4 regions of the Gracilibacillus sp. HCP3S3_G5_2 genome follow, and region 1 is predicted to be linked to each of the others. Evidence: riboswitches for the same ligand, from Rfam matches in the RefSeq annotation. Region 1 holds a riboswitch; each other region holds the start of a gene.

Region 1 (4,061 bases):
TTAGAACTGACTATTTCTTTGCGAGTATAAGGAAGCGAATTAAGCAATGTATTAATAGTTGAATCCTCGTCCTTTGTCAAAACATCTAAGGCAATGACCACACTAAATACAAATCCTATCCAGATATAGGATGGCATAAACGCTAAATAGGCCAATAAAGCAGGCAACAATATCAATAAACCTTTCTTTTGCAAAGTAATATCCTTCCATACTAAATTAAACATCCCACTCAGCTCCTTTTTTCGTATAGTACATAATATCTTCCAGAGATGGCTTTTCGATTAAGACCATTTTTCCAAACACTTCTTCTATCTGATTTTTATTCGCTGTTAATGCCTCAAAGCCGTGATTTGACTTGCGAATGGCGATAAATTCCTTTTTCGTATCAGCATCCAACAGTTCTTTTTCACCTTTAACAATCGCATACTCTTCTTCAATTTGTGTAGATTCTTTCGTAAATATATGCTTTCCTTTATCAATAAACGTAATGTAGTCTGCAATATTATCTAAATCTGTTGTAATATGAGTGGAGAAAAAGATGGTCTTTTCCTCACTTTCCATTAAATGATGCAACACATCTAAAAACTCTCTGCGAAATACTGGGTCCAGACCAGATGTAGGCTCATCCATAATAATTAATTCGGCATGATGGGATAAGGCGATTGTTAGAGAAGCTTTCATTAACATTCCTTTTGAAAAGGTCTTGATTTTCTTTTTTAAAGGCAGTTCAAATTTACTCACATAGAACTCGAATAATGAATCATCCCAATTTTTATATGCAGGTTTTATAATATTTTTGATTTGTGTCAAGGTAAGATGTTCGTAGAAGACATTTTCATCAAAAACAAAACCAATTCGTTGCTTAATCTCCTTCTCATGCTCCTGATAATTTAAACCAAATATCGAAATTGTCCCGCTATCAGGCTGCAATAAATTCATCATCAATTTGATAGTAGTAGACTTTCCGACTCCATTTCCACCAATAAACCCGGTTACAAACCCTTTTTTCACAGTCATAGAAAAATCCTTCAGTTGAAAACCATCAAATGATTTATTGACTTGCTTGAATTCAATTACATTTTCCATTATTCTTCCTCCCTGTATAACATGGTGAGCAGCTCTTTTAATTCAGTAAGTGTTACACCGATTTCTTTACTATTTTGTATAGCAGTCATTAATTGTTCTTCAATAACTTGCATTTTTCTTTCTTTCATCATTTCATTATTTTGCTCAGACACAAACGAACCTTTGCCAACAACAGAATAAATAAAGCCATTATTCTCTAGTTCTTCATAAGCACGCTTAGTCGTAATCACACTTATATTTAAATCCTTCGCTAATTGACGCATTGATGGTAAGGATTGGCCTGCTTGTAATTCATTCGTCAAAATATGTTTCTTAATTTGAGCATATATTTGCTCATAAATCGGCTCTTTCGAATTATTCGAAATAATAATTTGCATGCAAAAAACCTCTCTCGCGAAATATTGTATATATACTTTATATACAATATACACAAAATTACTTTGTTATGCAACTCTTTTTTTATGTAACAATTATCAACGTTATTAGATTGTATAATCACATCGGTCCTACGCTATTGGTGCTAGCTTTGATAGTTTTTCAAAACTTTTACGACAAATCTTTATGTTTCCTTCTGCGTTCGTTGATAAAAGAGTAGAGATCAACATGTTAGAATTTTAAGATTTTACCCAAAAAAAGATTACCCAACAAGTTACCTTATTGGGCAATCCCTTTGCTTTTATAACAATTTATCACGGTGCGTAATGTCTGTAAGCTCCCACTGATCATAGTCTTATGATAGATTTACCGGCCAGTCTTCTTTATTTTCCACCATATCCCAAAACATGTATTCAAACTGGCTAGTCTTCAGAACAATTTCCTCGAGCATGACTAGTTCTTGTTCTGGCTTCCCTTCCGCAATATCGTTCATCAACTGTTTAGTCTCTTCTGCTAATGTCGTAAATTCATCAGAACTATACATTTCCACCCAACTGCTGTAAAAATTATTATCTAACGCCTCGGGTAATTGCGCCAGTGACTTCCCAATAAAATTGTAGCTCCATTCACAAGCAAGTACCGATGCAACAACATTTTCGACTCCACCGCGTTGAGACAAATTCAACATATAGCTCGTATAGGCCGTTGTAATAGCGGAAGGTTCTGTTGTTTCCAACTCTTCTTTAGTGATACCGAATTCTGCTGCATATTTACGATGCAAATCCATTTCCACATCTAACACACCATGTAACAGCTTTGCGAACGTTGTCATTTTCTCTAAATCATCTGCTTTTGCACTTCCGATCGCAAAAAGCCTCGCATAATCAATTAGATAGACATAGTCCTGCTTTAACCAATGCTTAAACTTATCCTGTTCTAATGTGCCATCACCCAATCCTTTTACAAACGGATGCTCTAAATAGGAGTTCCAAATTGGTTCCACCCTTTTCCATAGACGTTCTGTAAATAATGTGCTCATTTTGTTCTCTCCTTTTTAAAATTGTAGTAAGCGGTGAATGTCGTGAAAGTTGATAGTAAGGTTGATACAGTAGAAAAAACCCATCCCCTATGTAAGGAAGATGGGTTTAGTAATATACAGATAATAGATCAATCTATATGACTACCAATTCCACTTTCCTACGCTAGTGTTAACTAGATCAGGTTCAAAGGGTCGAATTCTTCTCTCAGCACTTGCATGCTCCCCTAGTCGAATGGTTCTTTTATTTAGTTCTACTATTTAGTATACGAACAGCTATTTGGAAAGGCAAACACCTGGATATTTCATTAGAATTTCTGCTTCCGTAAACTACCTAAAGTAGTCAATACTAAATGAGAAAATTTTAACTCCTTAAAAACTCTTCAATCTGTTCTTTATGGTGATTATCATGCCAGACAAAAGAGCTAATATAATTAAATAGAGAATGAGGATAGCCTGAGTATTGATCGATTTCTTCACCATTCAATGTAAATGGGGCATAAAACTCTTCCTCAGTTTTCCCTTTCAATACTTGGACTAATTCGTTCCTTGCTTCGATTTGTTCCTTTAATAATTGTTCTTTTGTTACACCTGATAAAGCGTACTCGGCAGCTGGTTGGTTGATGATGTCAAATTCAACACTTTTAATATTTGCATTAGGTTTCATTTTAGGAAGTAAATCTTTCATCATGTAGCGATCCCAAGAGGTAATATGACTAATAATTTCTGCTGGGGACCATTTCCCCTTTTTAATTGGCGTATAGAATAGATTATCCTCTAATTTCGTTAAAGAATGGCTCCATTCAGTAAATCGTGCAAATTCCTTAATTAATTGATCCATTTTCTCCATATCTATCCACTCTCCTTGTCCTACCTGTTATTATTTTCATTATAACAATAATAGGTATTTTTTGGTATATGGCATTGCACTATCATACCTGAGGAAAGGGAAATTGCTTTAGCTAGTTATCACTACATAAAACTGAGGTTGAGACAAAAAGAAAATGTTGGAGTCTAGAAGCCAGACAATATGCTAATAGCGCGTAGGAAATATACCTAGACTCCTGTGAGAAAGCGGAGTATATTTCCTGCGCGGGTATTCGCACCATTTATGTTCGGAATTTGCTAAATAAAAAACACTTTTGTCTCAGCCTCATCTCTTTTTATATGTTAAATTTCCGTACAAGGCTGTTTAATTTTTCAGCTAGTTTGGCTAATTCATCGGAATTGGAGGATACCTCTTCCATAGAACTGCTTGCTTGTTGAGCAGATGCGGACGTTTGCTCGACTCCTGCTGCAGATTGTTCTGATATCGAAGCTATTTCTTCGATAGAGCTATTCATCTCTTTACTGGAAGTAGACATATCTGACAGATTCTGAGATACCTTTTTTATACTCGTAACCATGTCACTTACTGCACCGTTAATTTGTTCAAATGTCTCACCTGTCTTTTCGATTTGGCTTGCACCAGCTTCTACTTCACCGTAACCCTGCTCCAGTGACTGAGATACATTAGCAGATTCATCTTGAATATTGGAGACGATTCCGGTAATATCGGTAACAG
Region 2 (4,061 bases), on a different contig from region 1:
TGCCCTGTTTCGCCAATTGGTTGAAAGAGCATTTGGCGATGATAACGATTATTCACCAATACTGATCCCTTCCTTAGGACTGCTTGCCACCGCATATTCTTTTTTCGCAATCCGGCCTGCTTCAAACCCTAGTCTGCCAGCTTCCACTGCTAATTTCATCGCCAGCGCCATCTTTACCGGTTCATCTGCGCCAGAAACAGCCGTATTTAACAGAACACCATCTGCACCTAATTCCATTGCATAGGCAGCATCCTTCGGTGAACCAATTCCTGCATCCACGATAACTGGTACGTTTGCTTGTTCGATAATAAATTGCAAGTTCAATGGATTAATGATTCCTTGTCCTGAACCAATCGGTGAGGCTCCTGGCATAATGGCATGTGCACCCAACTCTTCAAGCTTTCTGGCAAGTACGACATCATCAGATGTGTATGGGAGGACCGTAAAACCTTCCGCAAGTAAAGTCTCTGTCGCTTTCAATGTTTCGACAGGATCTGGTAGCAATGTTTTATCACAGCCAATTACTTCTACTTTCACCATGTCACATAGTCCTGATGCATTAGCTAATCTAGCAATTCTCACTGCTTCCTCTGCATTTTTGGCACCAGCAGTATTCGGTAGAAAGCGATACTTCTTCGTATCAATCTTCTCAAGAAAATTCGGCTGGTCCGGATCATAAATATTCATTCGACGTACTGAAAAAGTAAGTACTTCTGTTTCTGATACATCAACGGCCTGTTTTTGAATATCATAGTTTGGGTATTTCCCTGTTCCTAAAAATAACCTAGACTGAAATGAATATTTTCCTATTTTAAGCATATTTCTTCATCCTCCTCCAACAAAATGGACAATTTCTAATCGGTCACCTTCCGAAATTGCCGTCTCTTTATGATCTTCTTTTCTTAAAATCGTTTGATTATGCTCTACTATTAATGACTTCTTCTCCAAGGACAACTCTTTCAGTAATTCTTCTATATTACGGATACCATCCCTAACTATTAACGATTCACCATTTAAAATAAGCTCCAAGAACACTCCTCCTCTTTTATAAAGTCATTAGACGTTCTCTATTTAAGAAAAACGCATCCAAATATGCTTGATTAACTTGTTTTCCTTCCACAAGATCCGACATAAATTTGGACGTTTGCGGTGCGAGCAAGATGCCATTGCGATAATGCCCTGTAGCTACAAATAGTCCTCGTACATCTGGCACTTCCCCTAAATATGGAAAGCCGTCTTTTGTTAAGGGACGTATACCAGCCCAAGCCTTTTCTATTGTTGCCTCATTTAATGCTGGTACAATTTGTTGAGCACGAGATAACAAATGTAGCACACTTTTCACCTTCACATTTTTATCCGTCTGATTCGGTTTTGATGTAGCACCGATGATCATTCGATTCCCTCTTTTCGGAACGAGATAACAATCCTCCGTAAAAATGGTTGATTGAATAAGTGGCTTATCTGTTTTTACGGACAGACACTCCCCTTTTACAGGTGTTAGCTGATTAATATATGGGAAAAAATAAGAGCTCTTAAATCCACCACTCACTATAATACAGTCTGCGTTATACACCTTCTCTACCGTCTTCACGCCGGTCACTTTTCCATTTTCCACTACTATCTTTTGGACCCTTGTCTGTTCCTTTATGACGGCACCATAATGTAATGCAGATTTTGCAAATGCTTTTGTTAAGTGGGGTGCGGATACTTGACCTTCTTTCGGACAATAAAGTGCAGCATAAAAATTGGAAGCAATTTCTTTTTCCGGTAAACTTGTTGGTGGAATTATCCTAGCTTCTGCACCTTGCTGTGTTTGAAATTCAGCTATTTTGGTTAACTTATCTATTTCATGCTGATGGTAGGCAAGTTTAATTGCACCTTTTTCAATGAACTGAATGTCCACACCACTTTTATCTTGCAACTCCTCCGCTAAAGCAGGAAATAATCGCCTGCTTTCTTTGGCAAATTGAAATAAAGGGGAATCCTTTTCAAATTCCATTTGTACGCCTAACATACCGGCAGCTGCACTAGAGGCTTCAGCAGCAATAGTATTTTCTTCTAACAGCAGAGTCTGATAACCTCTTTTACTCAATTCATAGGCAATCGAAGCCCCCATAACTCCTCCACCGACAATGATTTGATCATATCGATTATTCAATTTGTTCCTCCCTCCTTATCTCGAACACTTTACGATAATTCTTCAATGCTTGAGCTGGATCTTCGGCATCCCATACTCCTGACATAACCGCTACACCTCTTGCCCCAGCTTTTAGTACATCGCTAATATTTCGTTCTGTCATTCCACCAATGGCAATAATAGGAGTGGAAACATTGTTCACTACTTCCGTTAAGGTAGTAATCCCCCTTGGCTCTATCCCCGGTTTAGAGTTACTCGAAAAAACATGACCATATAGTAGAAAATCTGCACCATCTTGTTCGTAATCTATCGCTTCTTTTAGAGAATGAATAGACTTACCTATACGGAGTCCCGGGAATGACTTTTTTACTTTAGCGACCGGAATACTGTGATATGCCAGTTGAACTCCCATGCACTTGCTAACCCATGCGACATCTATACGGTCATTAACTATGATTCGATCTGCCGGAACGCCAGCTTTTTGCAAAAAACCAATCATTGTCAGAATCTCTTTTGCTGTTTTGGTCTTTTCGCGAAGGTGAATAAAATCAATCTGATCGATATTCTCTGCTACTAGCTGTAGATGTTCTTCTGTTGCTCTGCCATTTGTAATAAGGTGAAGTCCTTCCATTAATTAATACTCCTTTTGTAGAGGTAGTGATGAAGAAAAGTTTAGTCGAGTCGATATTATACTAGACTTATTGCATGATCCTTTATTCACATAAAAAACCACCCATCCAGCATGGATGAGTGGTATGTATTAAAAGCTACTTGATCATTGCTTTTCCTACCACTTCCCTCCGCTGGTGTTAACCAGATCAGGTTCAAAGGGTCCGAATTTCGTCTCAGCCAAATGGCTCCCCTAGTGTTCTTACATATAATTTTTACTTACAGGAAAAGGATAACATATGATACAAATTTCGCCAACCAAAATAATCTCATTTATATGTTTATTATTCTTCTCTAAGGGTAGATATATAATGGAAAATGAAAATGAAAGGATGTTGGATAGAATGGGACAAGATCAAGAAAAATTACAGGCTCTAATTGATGGATTAAACGAAGACCTAGCAAATGAATATGCTGCAACAATTATGTATACGTATCACGCATCAGTTGTATCTGGTCTATATCGTTCCTTCTTAAAACCATTTTTCGAAGATGAAATAAATGACGAAATAGGACATGCTTTATACTTATCGGATAAGATCAAAACACTAGGTGGTACACCAACAACAACCCCAGCGAAAGTCGAACAATTAACAGACGTCAAAGCGATGTTAGAAGCTACTTATCAAGCCGAAAAAGAAACTATTGAACGCTATGAAAAAAGAAAACAACAAGCAGATGAACTTGGCTTAACAGAACTTGTCGTAAAGTTAGAGGATATTATTGCAGATGAAACGAATCATAAGGAAGAAACAGAACGACTTTTGTCAGACAAGAGCTTTCAATAAAGTGAAACGATGATCGGTGAATCTTTTTCTCTACGGATCATTAGCGAAACGAACAGAATGTATATCCTTAGCTCCTTGTGTTAGTGTGAAGCTTGGAGTAAAAGATGATTAGCACGTGATAAGCTCTCACCTCCCTTTTCTAGATGCGAGAAAACAACTTCCAAAATCCTTTGGTAGTTGTTTTTTATTTTCTCCTACTGCTTCCAGTCATTCTCACAATAAGGATAGACTACTAATCTATGATATAATGGAAATAAAATTTTTATGGGGTGAGGGTATGAGGGACAATTTATTTACGGAAATTGATGCTTTATATGATGAAATGGTGGAAATGCGCAGGTTCTTACACCAATATCCCGAGCTTTCCTTTCAAGAATACAAAACAGCCGCATTTATTCAAGAACAATATAGAATACTAGATATTCCGTATCAAGCAAATGTCGGAGGCAATGGTGTTGTTGCTACTT
Region 3 (4,061 bases), on a different contig from region 1:
ATAGAAAATGAAGAAACGTATTTTACGTTGATGGAACGTAATCTAGAAGCACTGACAAAGGCTTTGGATTATTAAGATAAACATGGAGTGCATAATCACTCCGTGTTTTTTGTATACAGATATAACAGTAAAACATTAGGGAATAAATAAGGAATACATTTCAAAAAAGTGGGCAAAACAAAAATATTAAAGAATGAAAAGGAGTTTTATCAACATGATAAAATTAGCAGTGGTTTACTATAGTTCAACAGGAATAAATTATCAATTAGCAAATTGGGCAGCAGAAGCAGCAAAAGAAGCTGGAGCGGAAGTGAAAGTCGTGCGCGTTGCAGAGACAGCACCAAAAGAAGCGATTGCACAGAATACAGACTGGGAAAAACACATGGAAGAAACTAAAGATATCCCTGTTGCCACAACGGAAGATCTTGAATGGGCAGATGCAATTATTTTCAGTACTCCGACTCGATTTGGAAATGTAGCTTCCCAAATGAAACAATTCATTGATACACAAGGAGGTTTATGGGCAGCTGGTAAGACAGTAAACAAAGTTGTTAGTGCAATGACTTCAGCTTCTAATTCACATGGTGGACAGGAAGCAACGGTTTTAAGTCTTTATATATCCATGATGCACTGGGGTGCGATTATCGTCCCACCAGGATATTCTAATGATGTTATTTATCCGGCTGGAGGTAATCCATATGGAACAAGTGTTACACAAAGCCAAGAAGATGGTTCTATGGTAGAAGATGTACAAGCTGCCGTAAAACACCAAGCAAAACGTGTGGTGGACATAGCAAATAAAATACATGGTTAAGGAGAAGAAGCGAACCACTTGGTGAAGAGGTTCGTTTTTTTGTAGGAAAAGAAGAGTAAAAGTTACTCGCCAAGTGCTCTACACTTTTCTACTAGTGAGGTAAAACTTGAAGAAAAGCTGGAATTATGTCAAAGTATTATGTAGCAATAAAATAATGAATGTAGGGGGACCGGTGTTGCCGGTTGAGACTGTATCCGTAAGATGCTGACCCTTAGAACCTGATCTGGTTAGCACCAGCGTAGGGAACATATGAGATATTGGATATCTTTATGTTTGCGCCCTAGGCTAAATGTCTGGGCGTTTTCTTATATGTTCCCTAAGAGAAAGATAAAGAGGGGGATTATGATGAAAAAAGTTTTGCTTGTATTAATTAGCTTTTTTATTCTCACTGGGTGTGGGAATGAAGAAAATGCACAGGAAGAATTAGAGGAGGTTACATTAGTATTAGATTGGACGCCTAACACTAATCATACTGGGCTTTATGTTGCACAATCAAAAGGATATTTTGAAGATGAAGGATTAAATGTAGAAATAGTCATGCCAGGAGAAGCAGGAGCAGATCAGACCGTAGCTTCTGGTCAGGCAGAATTTGGCATTAGTTATCAAGAACAAGTAACAGAAGCACGTACGCAAGATATTCCACTTGTTTCAGTTGCAGCAATAATCCAGCACAATACATCTGGATTCGCCGCACCAGTGGAAAAAGAGATTACATCACCAGCTGATTTTTCCGGAAAAACGTATGGTGGATGGGGTGCTCCTGTTGAGTCAGCAGTTATCGATGCATTAATGAAACAAGAAGATGCCTCCGTAGAAGATGTTGAAATTGTCAATACAGGAAATACGGACTTTTTCACAGCAGTGGAACGTGATGTCGATTTTGCCTGGATTTACTATGGATGGACGGGTATTGAGGCAGAACTTCGTGGAACGGAAATTGATATGATTTACCTCACGGACTATTCGGAAAAATTAGATTACTATACGCCAGTTATTACAACAAATGAAACAATGATTGAAGAAAATCCGGAAACAATTGAACAATTTATGACTGCAGTAACTCGTGGTTATCACGATGCGATTGACAATCCAAGTGAAGCAGCAGACATTTTAACTGAAGCAGTACCGGATCTAGATGAAGAATTAGTTCATGCAAGCCAGGAATGGATTTCACCAAAATATCAAGAAGATGCTGACAGATGGGGTGAGCAATCAGCCGAAGTTTGGCGCAATTACGCAGAATTTATGTTTGAAAATAACTTATTAGAACGTGAACTCGATGTAGAAGCGGCATTTACTAACGAATTTTTACCAGAATAATGGAGGGATATGAATGGCCGAAGCATTAGTAAGTATACAAATCATTCCGAAAACACCAAATGGGGAGGATTCAATCCCTTTCGTTGATGAAGCGATTAAGATCATCGAACAAGCAGGTGTCAAATATCAAGTCAATCCATTGGAAACTACAATGGAAGGGAATCTAGGCGAATTATTAGCTGTTATTGAAAAAATGAACCAGCGTATGCACGAGTTACATTGTCCAAGTGTCATATCACAGGTGAAAATCTATTCACATAAAGATCATCAGGCATCGATGAATGAACTTACCAAAAAATATCGTTAAATGCAAAAGTGGTCAGCAAATTGAACAAGTGGCCAGTAAGCTACCAGAAGTGGCAGCAAACGATGAGAAGTGGCCATTAAATAGGAGCATGCCTCATGTTAAGAAAAGCGTTTTTACCAGTTATCGTGATCGTAAGTCTTTTACTTATATGGGAGGTTTCTAGTCGAATACTTAATATTCCAACTTGGATTCTTCCTGCACCTACAGTTATTATGCAAGAAGCGATCAACGGTTGGGATAATTATCAGCATCATATCGGGTCAACTGTTTTTCTGACTGTAAGTGGATTTGCCATCGGTATCAGTGTAGGGCTAATTATTGCAATAGTCCTTCATTTACTGCCCAAAATTCGAGAAGCGCTCTATCCATTACTTATTATGTCACAAAATATTCCAATTATTGTACTCGCACCACTGTTAGTTATTTGGTTTGGGTTTGGTGTTACACCGAAATTATTAATTATAACTCTTGTATGTTTTTTCCCAGTTGCTGTAGCTACAATCGATGGATTACGTCATACAAATCCCGAATTAGTTCATTATATGAAAATGGCGGGTGCTACGAAAAAGCAAATATTTACAAAGTTGGAACTGCCTCATGCAGTTCCCCAACTATTTTCTGGGCTAAAGATTTCAGCTACTTATAGTGTAATGGGGGCTGTTATTTCGGAATGGTTAGGTGCAAATCAAGGAATTGGTGTATATATGACATTAGCGTCTTCCTCTTTCCGAACTGACCGGGTTTTTGTTGCAATTTTATTTATTATGATTTTATGCCTGATATTTTTTGTAATTATTATAGCTACTGAAAAAATCATCTTAAAATGGCAACCGGGAAAGGAGGGCTCTTGATGAGTACGCTAGAACTGAAGAATATTACAATGAGCTTTGGTGAACAAACGATTCTGAATAATTTAGATCTGACAGTCAATGATGGTGAATTTGTCTCCTTACTTGGACCATCTGGCAGTGGGAAGAGTACTATTTTTCATCTGATTGGCGGCCTTTATCAAGCTGATCATGGCACGATTCGATTAGATAATGAAACGATAAACGGAAAAAAAGGTGCGATCAGCTATATGCCGCAAACACCATCCCTTTTCCCATGGCGCACAGTTTTCGAAAATGTCATTCTGGGTGTGGAATTATTTCAAAAGCCTGATAAACAAAAAGCACTTGAGATGCTGGAAAGAGCTGGCTTAAAGGACTACGTCAATTCTTATCCCCATGAATTATCTGGTGGGATGCGTCAGCGGGTAGCCTTTGTTCGCAGTCTATTAAGTCCGCAAACTTTCATCTGTTTAGATGAACCTTTTTCGGCATTAGACGAGTTTACAAGGTTAGAAATGCAAAAATGGCTATTATCAATTTGGGAGCAAGAACGACCGTCTGTTTTATTTGTTACCCATAATATTGAAGAAGCAATTTTTTTATCTGATCGAGTGCTTGTTTTAGGTTCCAAGCCTGCTAACGTAATCAAGGAATTTGCGATTGATTTCAATCGACCTAGAAAGGAAGCATTAACTTTAACACAAGTATTCCTAGAAAAAAAGAAGCAAATCTATCAGACATTACGAGGTGTTATAGATGATTGATGCACATATTCATTTGGATTGGTACA
Region 4 (4,061 bases), on a different contig from region 1:
ATTATTGGCAACATCCGAATAGCTGCCATAAAGCTATATGCATACTTAGGCTTCACTTTTAATTGCTGCATAGTAGAGTAAAATAAATAAACAGGTCTTGTTGTTAAAGCAAACAGTAGACTTAAAATACCAAAGACACTGCTTCTGAGTCCTAAGTGAATCCCTCGATAAAAACTTTCCTCTGTTATATGGATTAAGCCAAATTTAAACCAAGTATTCTGTCCTTCTCCAAAAAAGATCATTGTTGTAGAAGACGATACAAAAATAATCAATAATGGAACTGCTAGCAGTCCAATCATTTTCCAGGTATGACCAGTACCGAAAAGATATAGACCAAGAGCGCCAATAATTACATATAGCAAATAGTTGGGATTATGAACAAATAACAAACCAATAAAAAGAGTAGTTAGTATTAATAATTTAAAGCTAGGATTAATGTGATGTAACCATGTTGGTTGATAGTTAATACTAATAGACATATACCTCATCCTTCAAGCTATTTTCTTTCGTTTTAGAAAGGTCCATTAAATCGATGATCTTTCCATTTTTAATTTGCCATTCCTTCGTAGCATATAGCTCCACTATTTCTGGTTGGTGTGTAACCATGACAATTGTTATGCCATTTTGTCGGCATTCTTCAAACAATTCGAGCATCTGAAACGTATTTTTTGCATCCTGACCAAAGGTTGGTTCATCCAATAACAGAATATCTACATCGGCAATTGTGGCAGTTGCTACGCTTAATCGTTTCTTTTGGCCGATTGATAATTGATATGGATGATGGTCTTTTACATGGAGAAGATTATATTTGGTTAAATGTGTTTCTATTCTGTCGGCAAACTGTTTTTGAGGTATATTACTATATTTTAAAGAATGCTCCAGTTCTGCGTAAACGCTGTTCGTTATAAATTGTAGTTCTGGATTCTGAAAAACATACCCGATTTTTCGATAATCACACGTTCTAGTACCATCAGATAAATAGTAGTTTATATCACCTGATGTTTGGATTAATTGCATGATTGCCAGCATGAACGTACTTTTGCCAGATCCGTTCTCACCAGTAATCGCAATCCAGTCACCTTGGTGAATCGCCGCTTCCTCTACATATATTTTCGTTTGCTTCTGATAAAGACCAGAAAAGGACTTCATCGTCATTATCGGTTGATTCTTCATAACTTCATTGCAGCTAGCAGGAAGCTGACGTACATAGTCATCCCAAATGTGTGGATACCATACCCCGTATTGATATAGCCTTGCTTTAAATTGATTAAAGATTACGTTTGGGTCACCATCAGCGACTATTTGACCAATATCGTCCATTATGATCACTCGATCAACTAATGGTAATACATGTTCGATTTTATGCTCAACTATCACAACCGTTTTATTCTCTGCTACTTCCTTCAATGTATCCCAAACTTGCTTTGTACCTAGTTGGTCGAGCATAGCTGTTGGTTCATCAAGAAACAACACTTCAGGTTCCAACGCTAATACAGATGCTATCGCCAGACGTTGTTTCATTCCACCGGATAATTGATGAATAGAAGTGTGTGGATCATCTAATTGTAAACCAACTTGTTCTAAATAATATCTAATTAACTCCTTCATCTCTTGTTGAGGCTTATATCGGTTTTCTAGAACAAAGGCTATCTCTTCATCTACATAAGGCATACAGAATTGCGTATCCGGATCTTGAAAAACCATCCCGTATGATGCGGAGATCGTAAGTTTATCTGCTTTAATCGGCACTTCTATCACATCTGGTATTAAACCAGCCAATATCTGAAGTAAGGTGGATTTCCCTGAACCTGATGGACCAACAAGTAATACTTTTTCCCCTTCTTTTATGGATAAAGATAAATTTTTAAATAATAAAGATGCTGTATTCGGATATTTAGCTCGCAGATTTTTAACCTCTAACATATTATTTTACCTCATCATCCAATATTTTATAATCATCTTCAGAAATTGGGCGAATTGCCTTTGTTACTCCGGTTTTATCTAATGCTTTTACTAGATAGTAAGCAAAAAAACCTGTAATCAAGATAGAGCCTATTACTCTATTCACTATTAATAACATAAGATTCCAAGCAGCTAATGAATCGATATAGCCATAATATACATCTAGTATAAGCGATCCAATGGCAGCCCCTACTGCTGCCAAGCAAACTACATATAATCGGTAACTCTTGTATCGATACATGGCAAATATGAGTTCACAACCTATTCCTTGGACAAGACCATATAACAACAAGGATATCCCCCATTGGCCACCAAACAAAAATTCTCCTTGTGCAGCTGCAAGTTCCGCTAATAAAGCAACACCAGGCTTACGAATAATGAGAAAAGCAACAGTCGCTGCCATAAACCACATACCATAAATTAATTGATCAATGTGTAAGCCCAACACCCCTACAACACTGTATAATGGTCCCCAAATCTTATAAATAACACTAAAAATAAATGCGATGACAATTGTAATTAAAATATCGGTTAATGTTAACGTTTTTTTCATGTTCGCACCTCTTTCCTTTTAGGATAAATTAATATTTTCTTGTAGTATCAGTCTATCTTATCGCTAAGTACCCCTCCTTTAAACACACAAATAGCCACTATCCATACATTCGTAGAGATAGTGGCTATATTTATCCATATAAAGGTATCACTATATAAGATATTTGCCACTTCCCTACGCTGGTATTAACCAGATCAGGTTCTAAGGGTCTTAAAGTAATACTTTAATCTCAGTCTTTACAAGACACCCCTAGTGGAATGTGTTTATACTATTTAATTCGACTTCATCATATCAAATTTTTCCATATTGTCAAGATTTTTTTATAAATCGGATTGCATCCATCGATATTTTTTGGTATAGTTGGTACCAACGTAAAACAATTAAATATTTTGCTTCAATTTTTATTGAAGTGAGAATAGAGGTGCAAAAACCATTAGTACATAGTTGGAGACTGATGCTGTCTGTGAAGACTATGGAAAGGGGAATTTGCCGAAGTAATCTAAGTATGCATCTGCTTATTTTACTGGTCCTTCATTGAATAAATGCAGGGCTGTCATATAGTGAAGAACTATATGGAGGGCTATCTCACGCATCGAACCTAATGTGAATTCAAGATGCAACAGTGATACCCTCATTGTTGCATCTTTTATTTGTTGTAGGCGATGAGATACCCTCTATTCAATGAAAATATCATCAAATTGTTTTAAATCTTTGAATAGAGGTGGATATATTATGAACTTTGGACGTGTACTAACAGCAATGGTAACTCCTTTTGATCAAAATGGGGACATTGATTACGGAAAAACGGAAAGATTAATTAACTACTTATTACAAAATGGAACAGATGCATTAATTGTAGCGGGAACAACGGGTGAATCTCCTACTTTATCAAAAGAAGAAAGAATTTCCTTGGTTAAATATGCTGTTAAAACGGTTAATGGTCGCGTACCAGTTATAGCTGGAACTGGATCAAATAATACACGTGAAACTATCGAGTTGACAAAAAAAGCAGAATTAATTGGTGTAGATGGAATTATGCTTGTGGCGCCTTATTATAATAAACCATCACAAGACGGTCTCTTTCAGCACTTTCAAGCAATTGCGCAATCTACTAACCTACCTGTGATGTTATATAATGTTCCAGGAAGAACAGGTGTAGATATCAGTCCTGAAACGATTATTGAACTGTCAAAAATAGTTAACATCGTATCCGTGAAAGAGGCTAGCGGAAACCTTGAGGCGATGACGAAAATAATTCGTGACACTGACGAAAACTTTTCTCTTTACAGTGGCGATGATAGTTTAACACTTCCAGCTGTAGCTATTGGAGCTGATGGAATTGTTTCTGTCGCTTCGCATATTGTCGGGAATGAAATGAATGAAATGGTTATGGCTTGTCAAAACGGTGATATTCGAAGAGCACAGGAACTACATCATTTCTTGCTGCCAATCATGCAATCGATGTTTATGGCACCAAGTCCAACACCTGTAAAAGCTGCTCTAGGAATGAACGGGCTGGACGTCGGAGGAGTTCGATTACCGCTAA

The links. Region 1 has a riboswitch for thiamine pyrophosphate ahead of tenA (thiaminase II). Riboswitches for the same ligand answer to the same signal wherever they lie in the genome.
Region 2: linked by a shared signal. The riboswitch ahead of tenI (thiazole tautomerase TenI) and the one ahead of tenA (thiaminase II) in region 1 are both predicted to bind thiamine pyrophosphate.
Region 3: linked by a shared signal. The riboswitch ahead of ACTNEP_RS00270 (ABC transporter substrate-binding protein) and the one ahead of tenA (thiaminase II) in region 1 are both predicted to bind thiamine pyrophosphate.
Region 4: linked by a shared signal. The riboswitch ahead of ACTNEP_RS12940 (ECF transporter S component) and the one ahead of tenA (thiaminase II) in region 1 are both predicted to bind thiamine pyrophosphate.

What each region holds. Positions count from the first base shown of each region.
Region 1 covers NZ_JBQHXU010000006.1:147,730-151,790, forward strand. The annotation lists gene ACTNEP_RS10835 (ABC-2 transporter permease) at 1-224, opposite strand, end outside; gene ACTNEP_RS10840 (ABC transporter ATP-binding protein) at 217-1,086, opposite strand; gene ACTNEP_RS10845 (GntR family transcriptional regulator) at 1,086-1,463, opposite strand; gene tenA (thiaminase II) at 1,817-2,500, opposite strand; TPP riboswitch at 2,639-2,736, opposite strand; gene ACTNEP_RS10855 (DinB family protein) at 2,862-3,347, opposite strand; gene ACTNEP_RS10860 (methyl-accepting chemotaxis protein) at 3,661-4,061, opposite strand, start outside.
Region 2 covers NZ_JBQHXU010000001.1:219,900-223,960, forward strand. The annotation lists gene ACTNEP_RS01105 (MoeB/ThiF family adenylyltransferase) at 1-56, opposite strand, end outside; gene ACTNEP_RS01110 (thiazole synthase) at 49-819, opposite strand; gene thiS (sulfur carrier protein ThiS) at 826-1,029, opposite strand; gene thiO (glycine oxidase ThiO) at 1,046-2,158, opposite strand; gene tenI (thiazole tautomerase TenI) at 2,151-2,768, opposite strand; TPP riboswitch at 2,916-3,011, opposite strand; gene ACTNEP_RS01130 (ferritin-like domain-containing protein) at 3,151-3,594, shown strand; gene ACTNEP_RS01135 (M20 metallopeptidase family protein) at 3,872-4,061, shown strand, end outside.
Region 3 covers NZ_JBQHXU010000001.1:53,367-57,427, reverse strand. The annotation lists gene ACTNEP_RS00280 (metal ABC transporter solute-binding protein, Zn/Mn family) at 1-75, shown strand, start outside; gene wrbA (NAD(P)H:quinone oxidoreductase) at 215-814, shown strand; TPP riboswitch at 967-1,076, shown strand; gene ACTNEP_RS00270 (ABC transporter substrate-binding protein) at 1,160-2,134, shown strand; gene ACTNEP_RS00265 (thiamine-binding protein) at 2,148-2,441, shown strand; gene ACTNEP_RS00260 (ABC transporter permease) at 2,537-3,292, shown strand; gene ACTNEP_RS00255 (ABC transporter ATP-binding protein) at 3,292-4,035, shown strand; gene ACTNEP_RS00250 (TatD family hydrolase) at 4,028-4,061, shown strand, end outside.
Region 4 covers NZ_JBQHXU010000008.1:92,032-96,092, reverse strand. The annotation lists gene ACTNEP_RS12950 (energy-coupling factor transporter transmembrane component T family protein) at 1-479, opposite strand, end outside; gene ACTNEP_RS12945 (ABC transporter ATP-binding protein) at 469-1,923, opposite strand; gene ACTNEP_RS12940 (ECF transporter S component) at 1,925-2,515, opposite strand; TPP riboswitch at 2,670-2,776, opposite strand; lysine riboswitch at 2,924-3,106, shown strand; gene dapA (4-hydroxy-tetrahydrodipicolinate synthase) at 3,248-4,061, shown strand, end outside.